2 regions of the Streptomyces fagopyri genome follow, and region 2 is predicted to be linked to the other one. Evidence: riboswitches for the same ligand, from Rfam matches in the RefSeq annotation. Region 2 holds a riboswitch; the other holds the start of a gene.
What was found. Region 2 has a riboswitch for S-adenosylmethionine ahead of GFH48_RS40095 (putative leader peptide). Riboswitches for the same ligand answer to the same signal wherever they lie in the genome.
Positions count from the first base shown of each region.

Region 1: it holds a riboswitch for S-adenosylmethionine, as region 2 does, so the genes downstream of both, GFH48_RS28785 (aminotransferase class V-fold PLP-dependent enzyme) here and GFH48_RS40095 (putative leader peptide) in region 2, are expected to answer to the same signal.

Region 1 is NZ_CP045643.1:6,666,932-6,678,037, forward strand. It holds gene ctaE (aa3-type cytochrome oxidase subunit III) at 1-12, shown strand, start outside; gene qcrC (cytochrome bc1 complex diheme cytochrome c subunit) at 77-886, shown strand; gene qcrA (cytochrome bc1 complex Rieske iron-sulfur subunit) at 883-1,947, shown strand; gene qcrB (cytochrome bc1 complex cytochrome b subunit) at 1,944-3,581, shown strand; gene trpD (anthranilate phosphoribosyltransferase) at 3,723-4,787, shown strand; SAM riboswitch class IV at 5,030-5,146, shown strand; gene GFH48_RS28785 (aminotransferase class V-fold PLP-dependent enzyme) at 5,337-6,698, shown strand; gene GFH48_RS28790 (Lrp/AsnC family transcriptional regulator) at 6,899-7,180, opposite strand; gene GFH48_RS28795 (rhomboid family intramembrane serine protease) at 7,177-7,908, opposite strand; gene GFH48_RS28800 (hypothetical protein) at 8,039-8,278, shown strand; gene GFH48_RS28805 (NYN domain-containing protein) at 8,312-9,661, shown strand; gene GFH48_RS28810 (C40 family peptidase) at 10,107-11,106, shown strand, end outside.
Region 2 is NZ_CP045643.1:2,065,535-2,076,640, forward strand. It holds gene GFH48_RS08830 (CDP-alcohol phosphatidyltransferase family protein) at 1-510, shown strand, start outside; partial or broken gene GFH48_RS08835 (RNA polymerase sigma factor) at 1,364-2,401, shown strand; partial or broken gene GFH48_RS08840 (F420-dependent methylene-tetrahydromethanopterin reductase) at 2,394-2,663, opposite strand; SAM riboswitch class IV at 3,024-3,170, shown strand; gene GFH48_RS40095 (putative leader peptide) at 3,207-3,281, shown strand; gene GFH48_RS08845 (glutathione S-transferase C-terminal domain-containing protein) at 3,547-4,326, shown strand; gene GFH48_RS08850 (YceI family protein) at 4,438-4,953, opposite strand; gene GFH48_RS08855 (MarR family winged helix-turn-helix transcriptional regulator) at 5,083-5,610, shown strand; gene GFH48_RS08860 (maleylpyruvate isomerase N-terminal domain-containing protein) at 5,710-6,504, opposite strand; gene GFH48_RS08865 (YhgE/Pip domain-containing protein) at 6,882-8,171, shown strand; gene GFH48_RS08870 (hypothetical protein) at 8,324-9,343, opposite strand; gene GFH48_RS08875 (helix-turn-helix domain-containing protein) at 9,521-10,414, opposite strand; gene GFH48_RS08880 (CaiB/BaiF CoA transferase family protein) at 10,646-11,106, shown strand, end outside.

The sequences.
Region 1 (11,106 bases), 4.6 Mb from region 2:
ATGATCAAGTAATCGGGCCCGCAGCCCGAAACATCCAGAAGCATCGACGCAGAAGATCCTGACACCGGGGTAATCCGTGAAAAAGCTCTCCGCACGACGACGCCATCCGCTGGCGGCGGTCGTCGTCCTACTCCTCGCGCTGGCGGCCACCGGGGGGCTGTACGCCGCGTTCGCACCCGCGAGCAAGGCGCAGGCCGACACCACCGCCCAGTCCCTTGCCATCGACGAGGGCAAGAAGCTCTACTCCGTGGGCTGCGCAAGCTGCCACGGAACCGGCGGTCAGGGCTCCTCCGACGGGCCGAGCCTGGTGGGTGTGGGCGCCGCGGCGGTCGACTTCCAGGTCGGCACCGGCCGTATGCCGGCCCAGCAGCCGGGCGCTCAGATCCCGCGCAAGAAGGTCATCTACTCGCAGGCCGAGATCGACCAGCTCGCGGCGTACATCGCCTCGCTGGGCGCTGGTCCCACGGTCCCGACGAAGAGCCAGGTCAGCCCGGAGGGTGCGGACATCGCCAAGGGCGGCGAGCTGTTCCGCACCAACTGCGCGCAGTGCCACAACTTCACCGGCAAGGGCGGCGCGCTGACACACGGCAAGTTCGCGCCGAGCCTTGAGGGTGTCGACCCCAAGCACATCTACGAGGCCATGCAGACCGGCCCGCAGAACATGCCCTCCTTCCCCGACACCACGCTGTCGGAGAAGAACAAGAAGGACATCATCGCGTACCTCGACGCGGTCAACGGTGACAACACCGAGAGCCCGGGCGGTCTCGAACTGGGCGGCCTCGGGCCGGTCAGTGAAGGCCTCTTCGGCTGGATCTTCGGTCTTGGCGCCCTGGTCGCCGTCGCCGTCTGGGTCGCCGCTCGGACCGCAAAGGCCAAGAAGTCATGAGTAGCCAAGACATTCCAGAAGAGAACCTGCCCGCTGAGCGGGCCGACGAGCACGGTCACGGCGCAGTAGCCGTCGCGAACGAGGACAACCCGTTCGCGGACCCGGGACTGCCGCCGCACGAGCACCGCATCCAGGACATCGACGAGCGGGCCGCCAAGCGGTCCGAGCGTGTGGTCGCGATGCTGTTCACGCTGTCGATGCTGGCCACCGTGGCCTTCATCGCGTCGTACGTGACGATCCCGAACGACAAGTCGATCTTCGTCTTCCCGCTCGGGCACATCAGCGCGCTGAACTTCGCGCTGGGTATGACGCTCGGTGTGGCGCTGTTCGCGATCGGCGCGGGTGCGGTCCACTGGGCCCGCACCCTGATGTCCGACGTGGAGATCGCCGACGAGCGTCACCCGATCGAGGCGGAGCCCGAGGTCAAGGCCAAGGTCCTGGCCGACTTCAAGCAGGGTGCCAAGGAGTCCGCGCTCGGCCGCCGCAAGCTGATCCGCACCACGATGTTCGGCGCGCTGGCCCTGTTCCCGCTCTCCGGCGTCATGCTGCTGCGCGACCTCGGTCCGCTGCCGGGAACCAAGCTGCGCCACACCATCTGGTCCAAGGGCAAGCTGCTCGTCAACGTGAACACGAACGAGCCGCTGCGTCCCTCCGACATCGCCGTCGGCTCGCTCACCTTCGTCAAGCCCGAGGGCCTCGAGGAGAACGACGAGGACTTCCAGCAGGAGATCGCGAAGGCGGCCGTGATGATCGTCCGGCTCCAGCCGGACAACATCAAGGACAAGCGCGAGCTCGCCTGGTCGCACGAGGGCATCGTGGCGTACTCGAAGATCTGCACCCACGTCGGCTGCCCGATCTCCCTGTACGAGCAGCAGACGCACCACGTGCTCTGCCCCTGCCACCAGTCCACCTTCGACCTCTCCGACGGTGCCCGAGTGATCTTCGGCCCGGCCGGTCATGCCCTGCCGCAGCTGCGCATCGGTGTGAACGACGAGGGCTACCTCGAGGCGCTCGGCGACTTCGACGAGCCCGTCGGTCCTGCCTTCTGGGAGCGCGGATGAGTACTACCACCACCTCCGACTCGCGCTCGCGCGAGAAGGCGCCCGCCGGTGAGCGGGTGGCCGACTGGGCCGACGGCCGCCTGGGGATCTACTCCCTGGCCAAGGCCAACATGCGCAAGATCTTCCCCGACCACTGGTCGTTCATGCTGGGTGAGATCTGCCTGTACAGCTTCCTCATCATCATCCTCACGGGTGTGTACCTGACGCTGTTCTTCCACCCGTCGATGAACGAGGTGGAGTACCACGGCAGCTACGTCCCGCTCCAGGGTCAGCTGATGTCCGAGGCGTTCAACTCGACCATGCACATCTCCTTCGAGGTGCGTGGTGGTCTGCTGATCCGGCAGATCCACCACTGGGCGGCGCTGATCTTCCTCGCCGGCATGTTCGTGCACATGATGCGCGTGTTCTTCACGGGTGCGTTCCGCAAGCCGCGTGAGGTCAACTGGCTGTTCGGCTTCCTGCTGTTCGTCCTGGGCATGTTCACCGGCTTCACCGGTTACTCGCTCCCGGACGACCTGCTCTCCGGCACCGGTGTCCGCTTCATGGAGGGCGCGGTCCTGTCCGTGCCGATCGTCGGCACGTACCTCTCGTTCTTCCTCTTCGGCGGTCAGTTCCCGGGCGGCGACTTCGTGGCCCGCTTCTACTCCGTGCACGTGCTGCTGCTGCCGGGCATCATGCTCGGCCTGGTCGTCGGCCACCTGATCCTGGTCTTCTACCACAAGCACACGCAGTTCGCGGGCCCCGGAAAGACGAACAAGAACGTCGTCGGCATGCCGCTGCTGCCGGTCTACATGGCCAAGGCCGGAGGCTTCTTCTTCCTGGTCTTCGGTGCCATCGCGGCCATCGCGGCGATCGCCTCGATCAACCCGATCTGGTCGCTCGGCCCGTACCGTCCCGACATGGTGTCCACGGGCGCCCAGCCGGACTGGTACATGGGCTTCTCCGAGGGCCTGATCCGTGTCATGCCGGGCTGGGAGATCAACTTCTGGGGTCACACGCTCGTCCTGGGTGTGTTCATCCCGCTGGTGATCTTCCCGCTGGTCCTGGTCGCGATCGCGGTCTACCCGTTCATCGAGTCCTGGGTCACCGGCGACAAGCGCGAGCACCACATCCTGGACCGCCCGCGCAACGTCCCGACCCGTACCGCCTTCGGCGCGGCCTGGATCAGCTGGTACTTCGTCCTGCTGGTCGGTGGCGGCAACGACATCTGGGCCACGCACTTCCACCTGTCGATCAACTCGATCACCTGGTTCGTCCGGATCGCGTTCTTCGTCGTGCCGGTGCTCGTCTTCATCGCCACCAAGCGGATCTGCCTCGGCCTCCAGCGCCGCGACAAGGAGAAGGTGCTGCACGGCCGCGAGTCGGGCATCATCAAGCGCCTGCCGCACGGTGAGTTCATCGAGGTGCACGAGCCGCTCGGCCAGGAGGCCCTGCACACGCTCACCGCGCACGAGCAGTACCAGCCCGCCCAGATCGGCCCGGTGGTCGACGAGAACGGTGTGGAGCGCAAGGTGAACGGCGCGCAGCGACTGCGGGCCAAGCTCAGCAAGGGCTTCTACGGGGAGAACAGCCAGATCCCCAAGCCCACGGTCGAGGAGTACGAGGAGATCACGAGCGGCCACGGTCACCACTGATCCTTTGGCCGGTTCTCACCGGTCCCACTGATCGCCACGGCAGGAGCCCCCGTCCATTGCCCGGACGGGGGCTCTTTGCCGTGCCCGGGGCTGGATAGGGTGGACCCTGCTTGTACCTGTCCACGAACCCAGGAGCGGCATATGAGTGCTGTGACCCCCGCTGGAGGCGACATCGCGGCGGGCCGTTCCTGGCCCGCCGTACTGAACGGCCTGCTCGACGGCCGGGACCAGAGCGCGGACGACACGGCCTGGGCGATGGACCGGATCATGAGCGGCGAGGCGACGGACGCGCAGATCGCCGGCTTCGTGGTGGCGCTGCGGGCCAAGGGCGAGACGGTCGAGGAGATCACCGGCCTGGTCCGCACGATGTACGAGCACGCCAAGGTGATCGAGGTCCCGGGCGAGACCGTCGACATCGTCGGCACCGGCGGTGACGGCGCGAAGACGGTGAACATCTCCACGATGTCGTCGATCGTGGTGGCCGGGACCGGCGCGAAGGTCGTCAAGCACGGAAACCGGGCCGCGTCCTCGGCATCCGGTGCCTCGGACGTGCTGGGAAAGCTCGGCGTCAACCTGGAGCTGACGCCGAAGCGGGTGGCCGAGGTCGCCGAGGAGGCCGGGATCACCTTCTGCTTCGCCGTGAAGTTCCACCCGGCGCTGCGTCATGTCGCCGCGGCGCGCGGGCAGTTGGGGATCCGGACGGTCTTCAACTTCCTCGGCCCGCTGACCAACCCCGCGCGGGTGAGGGCGCAGGCGGTGGGTGTCGCGGACGCCCGGATGGCGCCGATCATGGCAGGCGTCTTCGCCGAGCGCGGCAACTCCTCGCTGGTCTTCCGCGGTGACGACGGGCTGGACGAGCTGACCACCACGGCGACGTCGAGGGTCTGGGTCGTGCGGGACGGCAAGGTGACCGAGGAGCGGTTCGATCCGCGGGACGTCGGGCTCGACCTCGTGCCCGTGGAGGCCCTGCGGGGTGCCGACGCCTCCTACAACGCGGAGGTCGCCCGCCGTGTCCTGGACGGTGAGACGGGGCCGGTACGGGACGCCGTGGTGCTGAACGCGGCGGCCGCGCTGGTGGCGCTGTCCCCGACGGACGCGTCCCTGGTGGACCAGCTCCGGGTCGCGATGGTGAAGACGGCCGGGGCCATCGACTCCGGGGCGGCGCGCGGTGTCCTGGACCGCTGGGTGACGGCCACCAACGCGTAGCCCGCCCACGGCATCCGCCCGAAGGACTCGTCCTCGAACGCCGGACGGGCTGGAGATCGCCGGCGCGGGCTCGCACCATCGACCCGTCCGGCGATCGGGGACACGGCCCGTGAGGCCGATGCGGGGGTCCGGGGGCGGCAGCCCCCGAGTACGGACGGGCCGGGTAGCCGCGGCTGGGGCGCGTACCGGTATGTGGACGCTGGGGTTGCGTCGGCAAGATCGTGTGGCAGGATGCGGTATCAGGTCATGAGCGACAGCCATCAGGCCCCGGCCGGCTGTCCGGCAACCCTCCGTCCGTGGCGGGGTGCCCCGGGTGAAGACCAGGCCGTAGGCAGCGAGGTCTGCGGCAAGCGCGGACCCCTCGAGAATCCCAGGGGTCCTGGTCGTTCGAGGGAGCCCTCTGTGAGCAAGCGAATGCGCTAGGGCGTAGAGCCCCGCCTCCGCACACCCCTTCTTGTTCTCACCCTCACCTGCGCCGAGCCGCCCGCGCGTACCTCCGTACGCCCCCGCTCGCGCGGTGCTTTCGCCTGCCTCTCACAGGAGTGCGCCATGTCTGTCTCCACCGTTGCCGCCGACCGGTCCGTATGTGCCCCGCTGCCCGTTCTGGGCCGTGATGTGAGCGTCCCGCTCGTCACCGGCGGGGAGGTCACGTACGCCGCCCTCGACTACGCCGCCAGCGCCCCGGCCCTCCAGCGCGTCTGGGACGACGTCGCCGCGTACGCCCCGTACTACGGCAGCGTGCACCGCGGGGCGGGCTACCTCTCGCAGCTGTCCACCGACCTCTTCGAGAACGCCCGCGTGACCGTCGCGGAGTTCCTGGACTGCCGCGAGGACGACCAGGTCGTCTTCACCCGGTCGACGACCGACTCGCTCAACCTGCTCGCCGCCGCCCTTCCGGCCGAATGCCAGGTCTTCGTGTTCGAGACCGAGCACCACGCCTCGCTGCTGCCGTGGCAGGACGCGCGGGTCACGTACCTCGACGCGCCCCGCGGCCCGGGGGAGGCCGTCGCGATCCTGGAGCGCGCCCTCGCCGGCCGTGATCCCCGGGGACCGGCCCTCGTCTGCGTCACCGGCGCCTCGAACGTCACCGGTGAGCTGTGGCCGGTGCGCGAGCTCGCCGCCGCCGCGCACGCCCACGACGCCCGGATCGTCCTGGACGCCGCCCAGCTCGCCCCGCACCGGCCGGTGTCCGTCCGTGACCTCGACGTCGACTGGGTCGCCTTCTCCGGGCACAAGCTGTACGCGCCCTTCGGTTCCGGAGTCCTCGCCGGCCGCTCCGACTGGCTGCGCGAGGCCGAGCCGTACCTCGCCGGCGGCGGCGCCAGCCGCAAGGTCGCCCGGCGCGCGGACGGCGGCGTCGATGTCGAGTGGCACGAGAGCGCGGCCCGGCACGAGGCGGGGTCCCCCAACGTCATCGGCGCCTACTCCATCGCCGCCGCCTGCAAGGCGCTCACCGAGGAGGGCTTCGACCGGATCGTCTACCGTGAGCGGCACCTGATCCGCACGGTCCGGGAGGGGCTCGCCGAGGTGCCCGCCGTGCGCGTGCTGTCCCTGTTCGGCGACGACGCGCCCCGGGTCGGCGTCATCTCGTTCGTCGTCGAGGGGTGGAACAGCTCGCACTTCGCGGCCGCGCTCTCCGCCGAGTACGGCATCGGGGTGCGCGACGGTCTCTTCTGCGCGCACCCGCTTCTGCGCACGCTCCTCGGCAGCGACCCGCAGACCCAGGGCGAGTGCGGGGCCCCCGAGGCCGCGCCCGGCGAGAAGTCCCTCAACGCGATCCGCGTCAGCTTCGGAGCCGGCACCCCGGACGAGCACGTGGAGCGCTTCGTGCGCGCCGTGAAGGAGCTCGTACGCGACGGTGCGCAGTGGCGCTACCGGACCGAGGGCGGTCGCTGCGTGCCCGCGGTCTGACACCGGCGGCCGCGGAGGGCGCGTCACGGCGCGGATGAGGCGGGGCAGGGTGGAGTGGGGGACCGGGTGAGTGGCGTGGCCGGTCACGTGGCCCGCCGCGCCCGTCAGCCTGCGCCCCTCGCTGGGCGCCCGGGGGCGGCCCCCGGATGGTGACTCCCGGGCCGTGGCCCCGAGCGGTGGCCCTCAGGCCGCGCGGTGGGTCAGGAGTCCAGGCCGATCGCGAACGCGGCTTCGAGGTCGTGCTGCGAGTACGTGCGGAACGCGACGTGGGTGTCGGTGCCCTCGACCCCCGGGATCTTGCTGATGCTGCCCGGGATGACGTCCGCCAGGTCGTCGTGGGCCTTGACCCGGACCATGGCGATCAGGTCGTACGTACCGGTGACGGAGAAGACCTCGCTGACACTGTCCAGCGCGGCGATCGACTCGGCGATCTCGGGGATCCGGTCCACGCTGGTCTTGATGAGCACGATCGCGGTGATCACGGCTGGTTTTCTCCCTCGGGGGCCGCTGCTGGGACTTTCACTCTAGTCGGCCGCCGGAAGCGCACCCACGCGTAGAGGAAGCCCAGCGAGAAGCCCACCAGATGAGCCAGATAGGCGACCCCGGGCCCCGAGGGGCTGCGGCCCGCCGCCAGCCACTGCAGCGCCGCCCAGAACGGCAGCACGATCCACGCGGGGAAGCGCAGCGGCAGGAAGAAGAGGAACGGGAAGAGACTGGTCACCCGGGCCTTGGGGAACAGGTAGAGGAACGCTCCGAGGACCGCGGAGATCGCTCCCGAGGCACCGACCAGGGTCTGTTCGGAGGTGGAGTTGGCGACCGCGTAACCGACCAGCGCGAGATAGCCGCAGCCGACGTAGAAGAGGGCGAACTCGAAGTGGCCCATGCGTTCCTCGGTCATGGCGCCGAAGACGTAGAAGAAGAGCATGTTGCCCAGCAGGTGGAGCCAGCTGCCGTGGATGAACAGGGCCGTGGCGGGGGTCAGCAGGGCGCCCGGAGTCCCGTTGAGCAGGTCGGCGGGCACCACGCCCCAGCGACGGAAGTAGGCCCGCTGCGCGACGACCAGCGCGTCCCCGGTGCCGTAGGTCGGATTGAACCCCGACGCCGGGCCGATCACGAAGATCACGCAGCACACGACGATCAGCCCGTACGTCACGGGCGCGGACTGGGCCCGCACCGTCCTGCCGACCGTCGTACTCCAGTTGCCGATCATGTTGCAGAGCATGACGTAACCGGACCGATGCACACAGAGTGCCTCGCCGCTGTGGACGGCCGAGCGTCGAGTACCCGCCAGGCCGTAGGGTTACGAGCCACACGGACACCAGAAGGAAAGCGACTGCCACATGACGGTTCCCCTTCCGACCGCCGCGACCCGCTGGCGCTGCACCCTGTGCGGCAATCTGACGCGTTTCGACGTGACCCGCTCGTCCAAGGTCGTCGAGTACGTGCACCTCGACCTGGCCGGTGAGCCGAGCGTGGAGGAGCGCGAGGTGGTCAGTGAGACCATCGAGTCGGTGCGTTGTCGCTGGTGCAACGCGGTGGATCAGGTGGAACTGGTGGACAGGCCGGGCGCCGGCTCCTGAGGGAGCGGCCCCGCACGGACGATGGAGCGACCGATGGCGGAGACCACGGGCGGGGAGCCGGACGACGGCGCCGCCGAGGTGCTCGACCGTCCGCTGCCCGACGGCGTGCGCCGCCGTGTCGTACAGATCGTCTCCGACGGGTTCGGTGGTCTGACCGTCGCCGAACTGCCGGTCCAGCTGCGGCAGTACGCCCGGTTCGCCCCGAACCGGCGGGCGAAGTTCGCCGGCAACGCGATGGCCGCCGCGCTGGAGACCGACCCGCTCTTCCGGCAGCGCATCGGAGAGAAGCTCAGAGAGGCGCAGCCGGAGATCGTCGACGCCCTCGACTCCGGTGCGCCGCCCCCGGCCGCGGATCCGCTGGACGTGGCGGCCGCGGCCTATGTGCTGCGCCCCACGGGCTGGGTGAAGCTGGTGACCGCCGCGGGCGAGGAGGCCCTGCGGGCGGACGCCGAGCGCGCCGACGAGGAGAGCCGCGCGGAGCTGGAGCGACTGCGTGAGGAGCTCGCCGAGGCGCGGGCGCACACCAGGACCGAGACCGAACGGCTGCGCACCGAGCTGGAGTCCGCGAAGAAGGAGTCGGAATCGCTGCACCGCAAGCTGCGCGGTGCCCTCAGCGACGTCAAGCGGGGCGAGGCCGCGCTGCGCAAGCTGCAGGCCGAGACGGACACCGCGCGGGCCGAGGGGCAGGCCCAGGTGTCCGCGGCGGAGAGCGAGAGCCGGCGGCTCAAGACACGGCTCTCCGAGGCCGAGGCGGCCCTGGAGGCCACCCGCAAGGCGGCCCGGGAGGGGCGCAGCGTCGAGGACATGCGCGTCCGGCTGCTGCTGGACACCGTGCTGGACGCGGCGCAGGGGCTGCGGCGCGAACTCGCCCTGCCACCGGTGTCCGTACGGCCCGCCGAGACCGTGGACGCGGTGGAGCCGGGACGGATGACCCCCAAGGACATCGCCGCCCGCGCGCTGTCCGAGAACGATCCCGCGATCCTCGACCAGCTGCTCGCGCTGCCGCAGGCGCATCTGGTGGTCGACGGCTACAACGTCACCAAGACCGGCTATCCGCAGATGCCGCTGGAGAAGCAGCGGCTGCGGCTGCTCGGGCAGCTCTCGCAGCTCGCCGCGCAGACCGGCGCCGAGGTCACCTGTGTCTTCGACGGCGCGGAGCTGGCCGCGCCGGTGCTGCTCGCGCCGCCGCGCGGGGTGCGGGTGCTGTTCTCCAAAGCCGGGGTCACCGCGGACGAGTTGATCCGCCAGCTGGTGCGCGCGGAGCCCCCCGGGCGGCCGGTCATCGTGGTCTCCACCGACCGCGAGGTGGCCGACGGGATCGCCAAGGCGGGCGCCCGGCCGGTCGCCTCCGTGGTGCTCCTGAAGCGCCTCTCGCGGGGGTAGTCGAGCGCGTACCGCCGGGCCGGCCGAGCGTGTCGCCGGGGGCGGCCGAGCGCGTTCCCGCGGGGTCGTGCGAGGGGGCTTCGCGGGGTCGGCCGAAGGGGCTTCGCCGGGGTCGGCCGAGGGGTACCCGCCGCTTCGGAATGATCTGAGCCCTACGCCTCAAAGGGCACGTACGTCCCATGTGTAACCTCCGGGCGCGATGACCTGTTTGGTGAGACCTTCACGCAACGTAGTGTCAATCACACATCACTGCACGTGAGTTGAGTGCAAAGAATGCGCTCGGTAACCGAGATTTTTCAGGTTTGGATTTGAACTGATCACAGGAAGGTCACTAGGGTCTGGGCTCGAACCTCCGCTCGGGTGATCACTCATTGGGAGTGACAGCGGAGGGGCACCGCCCGTCGGCGTCTCGGCAGGCGGCTGGAGGAAGAAGGAGCTCGCCTTCGTGGCGTCCCACCGTCGACCCAAGCAGCCGAGCCGCACCCGTGTGACCGTGCTCACCACCGCCGCGGCAGCCGCCGTGGTCCTCAGCGCCAACGCCGCCAACGCCGCGCCCAGCGAGAAGCCGGGCAAGGACGAGGTCAAGGCGAAGGTCGACGCGCTCTACGAGCAGGCGGAGAAGGCCACCGAGAAGCTCGACGGGGCCAAGGAGAAGCAGGACAAGCTGCAGAAGCAGATCAGCACCCTGCAGGACAACGTCGCCCGCGGCCAGGAAGACCTCAACGAGCTGCGCGACGGCCTCGGTTCGATGGCCAGCGCCCAGTACCGCACCGGCGGCATCGACCCCTCCGTGGCGCTGTTCCTCTCCTCGGACCCTGACGACTTCCTGGACAAGGCGTCCGCGATGGACCAGCTGAGCAGTCAGCAGGTCGAGGCGCTGAAGAAGGTCCAGGAGAAGCAGCGCGAGCTCGCCCAGCAGCGTCAGGAGGCGTCCGAGAAGCTCAAGGACCTCTCCGACACCCGCGCCGAGCTCAAGAAGAAGAAGCAGGAAGTCCAGGGCAAGCTCGCCTCCGCGCAGAAGCTCCTCAACTCCCTGACGGCCAAGGAGAAGGCGGCGCTCGACGAGGAGCAGTCGCGTGCCACCCGGGCCAGCGAGCGCACGGTCCTCAACAGCCCCGGCAAGGCCGGCTCAGGGCGGGCCGGCGCCGCGTACGCCGCCGCGCAGGGCATGATCGGCCGTCCGTACGTCTACGGCGCCACCGGCCCCAGCTCCTTCGACTGCTCGGGCCTCACCTCCTGGGCCTACGCCCAGGCCGGTGTCTCCATCCCCCGCACCTCCGAGTCGCAGGCCACCATAGGCACCCGCATCTACTCGCAGAGCGATCTGCAGGTCGGCGACCTGGTCTTCTTCTTCGGCGATCTGCACCACGTCGGGCTCTACGCGGGCAGCGGCCAGGTGCTGCACGCCCCGCGCACCGGCACGGTCGTCCGCTACGAGTCGATGA
Region 2 (11,106 bases):
GCGCTGGTCGCGGACTCCTTCCAGAGCTCGCCCCCGGTCTCCCTGCTCGTCGGTCTCACGGCGGTCGCCCTGATCCTCGACGGGGTCGACGGCAAGGTCGCGCGCCGCACCGGCACCTCGACCGCCCTCGGCGCCCGTTTCGACATGGAGGTCGACGCCTTCCTGATCCTCGTGCTCAGCGTGTACGTCTCGATGTCGCTCGGCCCCTGGGTGCTGCTGATCGGCACCATGCGGTACGTGTTCGTGGCCGCCGCCCGGGTCCTCCCCTGGCTGAACGCGGCACTGCCGCACAGCATGGCCCGCAAGACCGTGGCGGCCCTTCAGGGCATCGTGCTGCTGGTCGCCGGGGCCGGAATCCTGCCCCGGGAGGGGGACACGGCCGCGGTGCTGCTGGCGCTCGGGCTGCTGGTCTGGTCGTTCGGCCGCGACATCGTGTGGCTGTGCCGCCACCGTCACCAGCACACGCCGGAGCGTCCGCGGAGCGTCCGCGAGCTCGCCGAGGTCGGCTGAGCGGAAGGACCGGGACGGACGGCCGGGGGCCGTCCCCGCGCTACCGGTAGCGCGGTGAGCCGTCCCACACGACAGGTACGCGAGCGGTACGGCGGAGAGCCGTCCCACGGGACCGGCGTCGCCGGAGGATCACTCCCGTGAGGGCGAACGCGCCGGAGGCCGTCCCCCACTTGTGGGCCCACGGCTCCGAACAGGGCCGCACCCGGCCCCGCACTCTCCCGAGTTGCGTACCGGGCCGGACCTTCGTACCGCCGGACCGGGCCGCCGGCGCCCCCGCACGCATCGGGGCGCGTCCACCGCACGCGTGCACTCCTCGCGTCCGCCACACGGGTCCACTCCTCGGGTGCACGCGTCGCGTTCACCGCCCGCGCGCGCTCCTCGCGTCCACCGACGGCGTCACTCCGGAAGGACGCGTGCCCGCCGTGCGGGCCGCCGCCCGGCGCGATCCGCCGGGCGCCGCGCGGCGTGCCGGGTCTGTCACGGAGCGCAGTACAACCGCGACGCCCCCGACGTACACTTCAAGGGCAAGTCCCTCGCCGACGTCCTGTCCACGACCTTCGGGGTACGCCCGGACCTCCTCGCGCAGCGCGCGATCGTCCTCCGGCACTCCGGGACGCTCCATCACGTCGGACCGGGGTACGGGAATTCCGGTCGGCCCGCCACGACGCTCCCTGTCCTCGGCGAGCCGGCCACGGTCTGCACCACGACGACGTGCGCCACCTGCTCGCCCTCCTGCACGGGCCAGTCGACACGGGCCCCGAAGGCGGTCGCCTCGGCGGCGTGATCGCCGCGGCCATCCCGAACGGGTGACGGCCCAGCCGCAGCCCCGCGCCGGGCAGTTCCTCCGACCGCTTCCGGACAGGAGTTGAGGGCCATGGAGACGGACTCCCAGGCGTGGGACGAGGAGCCGCCCCGGCCCGTGGCGCACACGGAGGAGGACGACGACGCCCCCGGTCCCCGGCTCACCTCCTCCGGTGCCTCGGTCGATCAGGTACGTGACTACCTCAAGCAGATCGCCCGGGTCCCCCTGCTCGGCGCCGCGCAGGAGGTGGACCTGGCGAAGCGCATCGAGGCGGGCCTGTTCGCCGAGCGCAGGCTCCTGGAGGAGCCGGGCATCGACCCGGGGTTCCGGCGGGAGCTGGAGATCCTGGCCGCTGACGGGCACCGGGCGAAGTCCCATCTCGTGGAGGCGAACCTGCGTCTGGTCGTCTCCATCGCCAAGCGTTACAGCAGGCGCGGGATGCTCTTCCTGGACCTGGTGCAGGAGGGCAACACGGGTCTCATCCGCGCGGTGGAGAAGTTCGACTACGCCAGGGGGTTCAAGTTCTCGACCTACGCGACCTGGTGGATCCGGCAGGCGATCTCACGTGCTCTGGCGGACCAGAGCCGGACCATCCGCATTCCGGTCCACATGGTCGAGGTCATCAACAGGATGGCCAAGGTCCGCAGGGAGTTCATCCAGGACACGGGGGCCGATCCGACCCAGGAGGAACTCGCGAGGAAGCTGGACGTGCCCGTGGAGAAGATCACCGAGATCGAGAACTACACCAAGGAGCCGGTCTCCCTCCACACCCCCCTCGGCGAGGAGGGCGGTACCGAACTGGGTGACGTACTGGAGGACAGCGAGACCATCTCGCCGGCGGACATGGTCACCTTCCTGCTCCTCAAGGACGCCATCCAGGCCGTCCTGGCGAACATGACCGCGCGTGAGGCCGGAATCATCTCGCTGCGCTACGGCCTCATGGACGGCCAGTCCCGCACGCTGGAGGAGATAGGGCAGGTGTACGGGGTGACACGCGAGCGCATCCGCCAGATCGAGTCCAAGACGATGTCCAAGCTGCGTCACCCCTCACGCTCCGAGGCCCTCCGGGACTACCTCGACGTCAGCTGATCACCGGCGGACCCGGCCGTCCCCGGGTGCCCGCGGTGTCGGGGTGGGCGAGGCCCAGGTGGTCGTGGAGGGTGGTGCCCTCGTACTCCGTACGGAACACACCGCGCTCCTGGAGCAGCGGGACCACGGTGTCGGCGAAGGCGTCGAGGCCGCCGGGGGTGATGTGCGGGACGAGGATGAAGCCGTCGGAGGCGTCGGCCTGCACGAAGTCGTTGATCGTCTCGGCGGCGGTGGCCGGGGAGCCGGCGAACGCCTGCCGGTCGGGACGCGGGAACCAGTACTGGAACCTGTCCCACTCGAAGAACGGGTGGGTCGCCAGGCCGTGGACGATCTGGGCGACCAGGGCCAGCACGATCGCCGAGACGATCCAGCGGCCCGGCCGGCCTCGGCTCGGCCACGGGAGCGGGAGGCGGTCTTCCCCTGGCCCGCGTGCATCGCGGTCACCGTCACCGTTCCGGCCCATGGGGCCTCGTGCTCACCGGAGTTGCTCCGGTCCGATCCGGCGTGGGTCAGGCACGGCCAGGAACGGGTGTCGACGCTCGGAAGCCCGGACGACCACGTGGTGAGACCGCGCGGGTGCCTTCTTGACGAGCCCACGGAGCGGACCGAGACTGACGGGGACGGTCACGATTGTCAGCGCCCTTCGCCCGGTTCCCTCCGTGCGTCGCGGTTGATCGGCCCCGGCCCGCTGACAGGCAACCCTTCCACCGCGACGGGGTGCCCCGGGTGACGACCGGGTCCCGCCGGAGCGGTGGGGCAAGCGTGGTCTCGCCTCTCGCGAGCCCCGGACACGGGAGCGACAGGAATGACCGGAAAGGGCACGAGCGGTCTCACCAGGCGCCTGCACATCGATCTGCAGCGGGTCTCCAGCGCCTGCTAGGCGGGTGGGGAGAGTCCCGTCGGCCGCCCGGAGGGCGGGCCTCGCGGAGTCCGGTGCGTGCTCTCGGCGTGCCGGACGGAAGTCCGTGTACCGGACGTGACCGGGGTTCCGCCCGGTGCGGGGAGAGGGCGCACCAGGAGTCGTGAGGCATCCGCGGCTTTCGTGACACGCCCTGGTCCGCGGTCCGGACGGTACGTCAGCGCAGTCACCCCGTCCCGCCGCTGCCGCCCCGGGTGGCAGGGCTTCGTCGTCCCCCTGGAGAGTCATGCCCGAGACAGCCTCGCTCAGTCCGGCCGCCCCCGCCTCCACCCGCCGCGCCCCGGCCTCACCCGCCACGGGGGCGGTCGCCGCCGCGTCCCCCCGGGCCGCCGCACCCTCGCGTGGACACCGCATCCGCAGCCGCATCGGTGTCGGTCCGGCCGGCGGCTTCTATCCCGCGCCGCACCGCTATCAGCTGTACCTCTCCGAGGGCTGTCCGCGCTCGCTGCGCGTCTCGATCACCCTCGGGCTGCTGGGACTGCGTGACTCGGTCACCACCACGCTGCTGACGGGGCCCTCCGGGACACCGGACGCCCGCGTCGCGCTGCGGGCGGCGTACGAGGCCACCTGGCACCACTACGACGGTCCGCTCACCGCGCCGGCACTGTGCGACCGCTGGAGCGGACGCATCGTCAGCAACCACACCCCCGACATCCTGCGCGACCTCGGTGAACTTCCGGGCTGCCGCGACGCCGCCGGGCTCCCCCGGCTGCATCCGCCGTCCCTCGCCGCGGACATCGACACGTTCCGCGCCTTCCTGGACCGCGGCCTCACCCCGGACGCCCCGCCGACGGCACGGTCGGCCGCGCTCGGTTCGCTGGATCAGCGGCTCGCCGCGCGGACACATGTGCTGGGTGGCGAGTTGACGGCCGCGGACGTCGACCTGTGGGTGGCCCTCACGCGCCTCGGCGCGGAGGACGCGCTCTCCCCGTACGGCCGTCTGCGGGACTACGTCCGCCGACTGGGCGCCCATCCGGTCTTCCGTGAGGCGACGCAACTGGTCTGACGGCTCGTCAGACTCTCTCGCCGGACGCCGTCGTCCGCCTGCCCGGCAGAACGCGGACCCGGGACGGCCACTGCCCGCCGCCGCACGGACGGCGGGCGGTGATCCGCCGGCTCAGCCCTTGACGCGGGTGAAGACGAGGGTGCTGACGACAGTGGTCAGGCCGCGGAGCATGCCCATCTGGTTCCAGCCCATGTCGAACTGGTCGCGGTCCACGGTGAACTCCGCGACGAGGGTGACGTCTTCGGCACTCGCCGCGGTGACACGGGCGACGACGGGCTGCGGCCTGGTGACGCCGCGCACGGTCAACTGCCCGGTCACCGCGACGGTGTCGTCCTGGGCGACCACCGCGTCGTCCACCGCGAAGGTGATCGTGGGGTGCCGTTCCGCGTCGAAGAGGTCGGCCGAGCGCAGGTGCTTGTCCCGCTTGCCGTTCTTGGTGTCGAGGGACGCCACGTCCAGGGTGACGGTGCCGTGGGCGGTCCCGTCGGACCGCACCTCGCCCTCCCCGGCGACAGCGGCGAAGACGCCCTTCACCGTCACCAGTCCCCACATCGTCTTGTGCCGGATGACGACGCTGGTGCGGGCGGGGTCGAGCTGCCACAGGCCGGTTTCGACGGCGACGGTCATGAGAGTTCTCCAGACGGTTAACGATGAGAGGTGGCGCACGGGCCGTGGGACAACCAGGAGTCATCCAAATTTGGACGATCACAGGCTAGCCCGTTCTTCAAATTTGGACAACCGGTAGACTGTGACACCATGGCCGACTTCCTCGCCCCCGCTGACCTGCCCGAACACGAGCAGGCGGCCGACGACGGCCTGCTGCCGAGCGAACTGCGGTCCTGGATGCGGCTGTTGGCGGCGGCCGGGGCGATCGAGCAGCAGTTGCGCGCTCACGTCAAGGACGCCCTCGGTGTCTCGCACGACGAGTTCCTGGTGCTGTGCCTGCTGGCCGACCAGCCCGGCTCCAGCCTGCGCATGACACAGATCGCCGAACTGCTGGGCCGCCCCAAGACACGGCTGACCTATCAGGTGGCCTGTCTGCAGCACGCGGGCCTGATCACGCGGCGCTCGGCGTGCGGGGACAAACGGGGTATCGAGGTGGCGCTCACGGACAAGGCGCGCACGCTGCTGAGCGAGTCCTCGCGCCCGCTGGCCGACGCCGTCTCGCAGGCCATCGCCCGAACGGCCTGCGCGCAGCGGTACGAGCAGCTGCACGACTTGCTGCCGCCCCCAGAGGCCCCCCATGACGGTTCACGTGCGGCGGGCGGCCCGGCAGGACCGTGAGCGACGGCCCCGGGGACCGGCTGCAGGGCCGTGACACGGCGCACCCGCCCGCGCCACGGCCCGGAAGCGCGCGAAGCCTCCCCCGGACGGCCTCGCGGGTCAGAAGCCGGGAAAGACGCGTCGCAGGTCGTCCAGCGTGAGGGCGTCCCCCTTCAGGTTCACCTCGGCCGGGGTGTGGGCGGGGGCGTGGCGGCCGGAGACGAGACGCAGCCACCACTCGGCCGGGGCGCTCAGTACGGCGTCGGGCTCGGCGGGCTCGTCGACGAGCGCGACCGAGTCACCCAGGTCGAGCCCGAACGAACGCGTCGGAGAGACCGTCCGCACGGCGATACGGGCGTGGCGGCCGCCCAGGGCGTCCGCCTTGCCGAGGAACCCTATGAGGAGGCCGGCCTGGGTGAGGAGCGGCTCGGTCGCCACCGGCAGCAGCACCGCCGTCGGGTCGAAGGCGACCTCGACGTCCCAGGTGTGGTGGGTGAACTCGCTGAGCCGCAGGCCCGCCAGCGTCGCGACGTCCACGGGTGCCGGCATGAAGCCGAGGTCCACGCGGAGTTCCTCACGGGCCCGCGCGTCCAGCGCCTCGTAAGCGCGTACGAGCCGCTCGTCGGCGTGCACGAATCCCTCGGCGCGCTCGGCCGGGGACATCGCGTCCCAGCGCGCCCACACGGACTTGTTGAAATCGCCGTCCCGCGGTCCGGTGCCGTTCAGCGCGCCCTCCAGGGTCGCGCGGCCGATCTCCGCGCCGCTGCCCAGGTGGCTGAGGACCTGGGACACGTCCCACTCCGACGCGCCCGAGCGCCGGGTGAGGTCGGCGGTGGCGAGCCCGTGCACCACGGAGGTCAGGTAGTCGTGTCCGCCGCGCAGCGCGGCGATGGTCTGGTCGGCACGGTCTGTCATGTCTCGGCTCCGGGGAGGGGTGGGATGGTGCGGGAACCGTACCCAGGACGGTCACGGTGTCCAAGGGGGTGGGGGGTGACAGGGGCGGCGATCGGCCATGGGGATGGTCGTCCGCGGGCCGCGTGATGGCGCGCTCGCACGACGAGTACGACGAGTACGACGAGTACGACGAGTACGACGACGACCGCGGATACGACCGGTACGACCGGTACGACGACCGCGGATACGACCGCCGGGGCGCGGGCGCCCTCCGCTCGCCCCGGTCCCGCACCCGGCGAGTCGCTGAACACGGTGGCGCCGCACCCCGCATCCTGGCCTGGCGGGCGCGTCCCGCCCGCCCCGTCCCGCCCGCGCCCGACCCCCAACCACGGAGGACCATGGCCGCCGACGGCACGCCCGCTCCCGACCACGCCCCTGCCCCGGCCGGTGCGGCGGCCCTCCTGCGGCGCCCCAGGCTGTGGCTGCTGCCGACCGTGCTGAGCGGGCTGCTCTCACTGCTGCTGGCCCTCCTCTACATGGGCGGCATCCTCAATCCGAACGGCGCCCTGCGCGACCTGCCCATCGGTATCGTCGACACCGACCAGGGCAGACCGATGCCCGGACAGACGACGAACCTGGGAGCACAGCTCACCCGCGCGATCGTCGCCGACACCTCAGGCAAGGCCCGCTGGCAACGGCTCACCCGCGCCCAGCTCCAGGACAGACTCACCGCCGGAAAGATCTTCGGCGCGCTGGTCGTCCCCGCCGACTTCACGGCCTCCGTCACCGCGCTCACCACCTCGGACGCGACGGCCCGGCCGAAACTGACGGTCCTCACCAACCCGGGTCTGGGCAGCCTCGGCTCCTCACTGGCGAGCCGGATCGCCCAGCAGACCGCCCAGCAGGCCTCGCTCACCGTCGGCAAGCGGCTCACGGCCTCCCCCGCGGCCGCGGACGCCGACTCCACGACCCGTCTGCTGCTGGCCGACCCGGTGACGGTCACCACCGAGGTCGGCCACCCCATCGGTGAGCACAGCGGCCTGGGCCTGACCGCCTTCTACTACACGCTGCTGCTGGTCCTGGCCGGGTTCCTGGGAGCGAACGTCATCAACAACGGCGTGGACACCGCGCTCGGTTACGCCGACACCGAGATCGGCCCCTGGCACACCCGCCGCCCCACCGTGCCGATCAGCCGTACCCAGACGCTGCTGCTGAAGATGGGCATGACCGCGGGCATCTCCGTGCTGACCACCACGCTGGTGATGGTCGCCGCCATCGCGATCCTCGGCATGGACGCCTCCCACCTGCCACTGCTGTGGATCTACTCCTACTGCGCGAACGTCGCGGTCGGCCTGGGCGTCCAGGCCATCAACGCGGCCTTCGGGGGGATCGGCCAGCTCGTGTCCATGTTCGTGTTCATCGTGCTCGGCCTCCCCTCGTCCGGATCGACCGTCCCGCTGCAGGCCGTCCCGGGCTTCTACCGTTTCCTGAGCGTCTTCGAACCGATGCGCCAGCTCGGCGGTGGCGTCCGCTCCATCCTCTTCTTCGACGCGCGCGCCGACGCCGGTCTCGCCCGCGCCTGGCTCATGATCGCGGTCGGCACGGCGGTCGCCCTGCTCTTCGGGCTCGCGATGACGCGCTACTACGACCGCAGGGGCCTGCACCGCCTGACCCCGCAGCCGGCCTGAGCGGGCTCGGGAAGGCACGCGGACACGAGCACCCGGAGGACCCCCGAGGTCCCTGGCACCGTGTACGGGTGATCACGAGCACCGCGTACGGGTGCGGACCTGCGCGGCCGGGGCGCCGGGGCCGGAACAGCCGGCCCGGCGCCCCGCGCCTGTCATCGGTGGTCGCCGGGCGTGTTCCCCGCGCCCGTCACCCGGCCCGGTACGGGGGCGAGCAGGAGGTTGGGGTCGGTGGCCGTCGTGTACGCGGCGCTGAGGACGTAGAGGGTGCCGCGGCGCAGCGCGACCGAGGTCGGGTTCTGCAGTCCGTCCGCCGCGGTGAGCACGGTCGAGGAGGTGCCGTCGCGCCGGATCCGCACGACCGTGCCGGGCCCGTCGAGCGCGGCCAGGATCTCGTCGCCGCGGCCGGTGAAGGCGAAGTCGTCGATGCCGGTCAGACCCGTCGCCGTGGTGCGGACCGGTCCGGGCCGGCCCCCGGGTCCGAACGGGATGCGCAGCACGGTGCCCCCGTCGAGGTTGGTGGCCCACAGCGCGCCGCGGTGGATCTTCAGGCCGTTGACGCCGAGGAATCCGGTCGCGGCGAGTTCGGGAGCGGCGGACCAGGTGGTGGGGTCACCGCCCGTGGTCGGCACGGTGAGGATCTCTCCCCGTACGGAGTCGGCGGCGTAGAGCCTGTGGTGGCGCTCGTCCAGCACCAGTCCGTTGGGCAGGCCGTCGGCGCGGAGTGCCGCGATGCGGTGCGGGGTGCCGCCCGGACGCAGCCGCCACACGCCGGTCAGGTCCGGGGTGCCGCTGGCGTAGAGGAAGTACAGCGTGCCGTCGTGGGCCCGGACGATGCCCGTGGTCAGGGCGAAGCCGAGGGCCGGGGTGTGGACGCCGCCGTCGGCCGGTGCCGGCAGGGTGGCCAGGACGCGGATCGCGCCGGCCGGGCTGACGGCGGCCACCTGACGGGCGGCCGCGAACGTGACGTCGGCCGTGCCGTCGGGCTCCAGCGCGATGTTCTCCGGCATCTGTCCCCGGGCGAGGTCGAAGTGCGCGGCGATACGGGGCGTCGCGACCGGCCTTGTCACGGCCGGTCCCGTCGCCGCCGTGGCGGAGATCTCGGTGAAGGCCGTGACCGCGGTCGTCGCGGCGAGGGTGACGGCACAGGCGAGTACGGCCAGTTTGTTTCTCATGTCCTTCTGTTTCCTTCACAAGGGTTTTCGGGCGCACGGCATCGCGTGCGCGGTGCGGGGCGGACGGATTCTCCGGATGTGTCCGGACGGCCGGACTGCCGGACTGCCGGACTGCCGGGTTGCCGGACGCCGGGAACCGCGGGCGTCCGGGGGTGCCGAGGGGAGGGGAGGCTCGTGCTAGGCGGGGGCGCGCCCCGGGGACCTGGCCGGTCGCACGCCCTGCCGGTCGGCGCCGGCGCTGTGCACGAGGAGCGTCATGGCGGCCCGTGACGGTGAGTGCGCCTCGGTGGTCGCGATGACGACGGTCAGGCCGTCCTCGGCGTGCAGCGTCTGCTGCGTGACATCCATGGCACCCACCAGCGGATGCCGCATCCCGTAGCCGGTCGCTTCACTCGTCTTGACCCGGTGGTCCGCCCACATGGAGGCGAACTCCTCGCTGCCGAGAGTCAGTTCACCGACGAGTGAGGCGAGGGCCGGGTCGTCGGGAAACCGGCCGGACGCCAGCCGCAGGGCACCCACCACGGCTCTGGCCTTGGCCGGCCAGTCCACGTAGAGATCACGGGTGTGCTCGTCGAGGAACACCAGGCGCGCCATGTTCGGCCGCTCCCCCGGCCGTTCCGGTCCCTCCGGGTCGAGGTGACCGGCGTACAGCGCGTGCCCGGCGCGGTTCCAGGCCAGGACATCACCGCGCCGCCCCAGCACCACCACGGGTACGTCGTCCAGCGCGGCCGTCAGCCGCGCGAGGGCCGGTGACACCCGTTCCGGCTCCGGCCGGCGTGCGCGGGTCCGGCGACGCGCGCCCGCGGCCAGTTCGAGCAGGTGCCGGCGTTCGGCCTCGCCGAGTCGCAGTGCCTGCGCGATCGCCTCCAGGACCTCCGGGGAGGCGTTGGACTGCCCCTGCTCCAGCCGCGCGTAGTACGACTGGCTGACACCCGCCAGCTGGGCCAGTTCCTCGCGCCGCAGCCCGGGCACACGGCGTCGGTCGCCGTAGGTCACCAGGTCGAGATCCTCGGGCCGCACCTGGGAGCGGCGTGCCCGCAGGAACTCGCCGAGCTGTCGTTTTCCGTCCATGCCCCGAGTATTGGACTCCCCGGCACCGGCCTACCACACCCTGTCCGGGATACCCGGGCGGGCGGCGACCCGGACCTGTGGGGGGGCCGCGTCCGCGTACAGTCCGGGCCGGTCACCGCGGACACGGCAGTCACCACGGCCCGGTCACCGCGGACACCGCGAGCGTGCCCATGATGGCAGCATGACCCGCGTCGCCATGTTCTCCCGGCCAGCTCTCCGGAGGTCCGTCCGATGACCGAGCTTCCCCTCGCCGGCATCACCGTCGTCAGCGTCGAGCAGGCGGTGGCGGCGCCCTTCGCGACCCGTCAACTCGCCGACCTCGGCGCTCGGGTGATCAAGGTGGAACGTCCGGGAGAGGGCGACTTCGCCCGCCGTTACGACACCACCGTGCACGGCGAGTCCAGCTACTTCGTCTGGCTCAACCGCTCCAAGGAGTCACTGACCCTGGACCTGAAGTCGGCGAGGGGACGCCACATCCTGGAGCAACTGCTGGCCGGCGCCGACGTGTTCGTACAGAACCTGGCCCCCGGAGCGGCCGCCCGGCTCGGCCTCGACGCCGCGTCGCTGAAGGAACGGCACCCGTCGCTGATCCCGTGCGCCATCACCGGTTACGGCTCCGACGGGCCGTGGGCCGACCGCAAGGCGTACGACCTGCTCGTGCAGTGCCAGACGGGCCTGGTCTCCCTGACGGG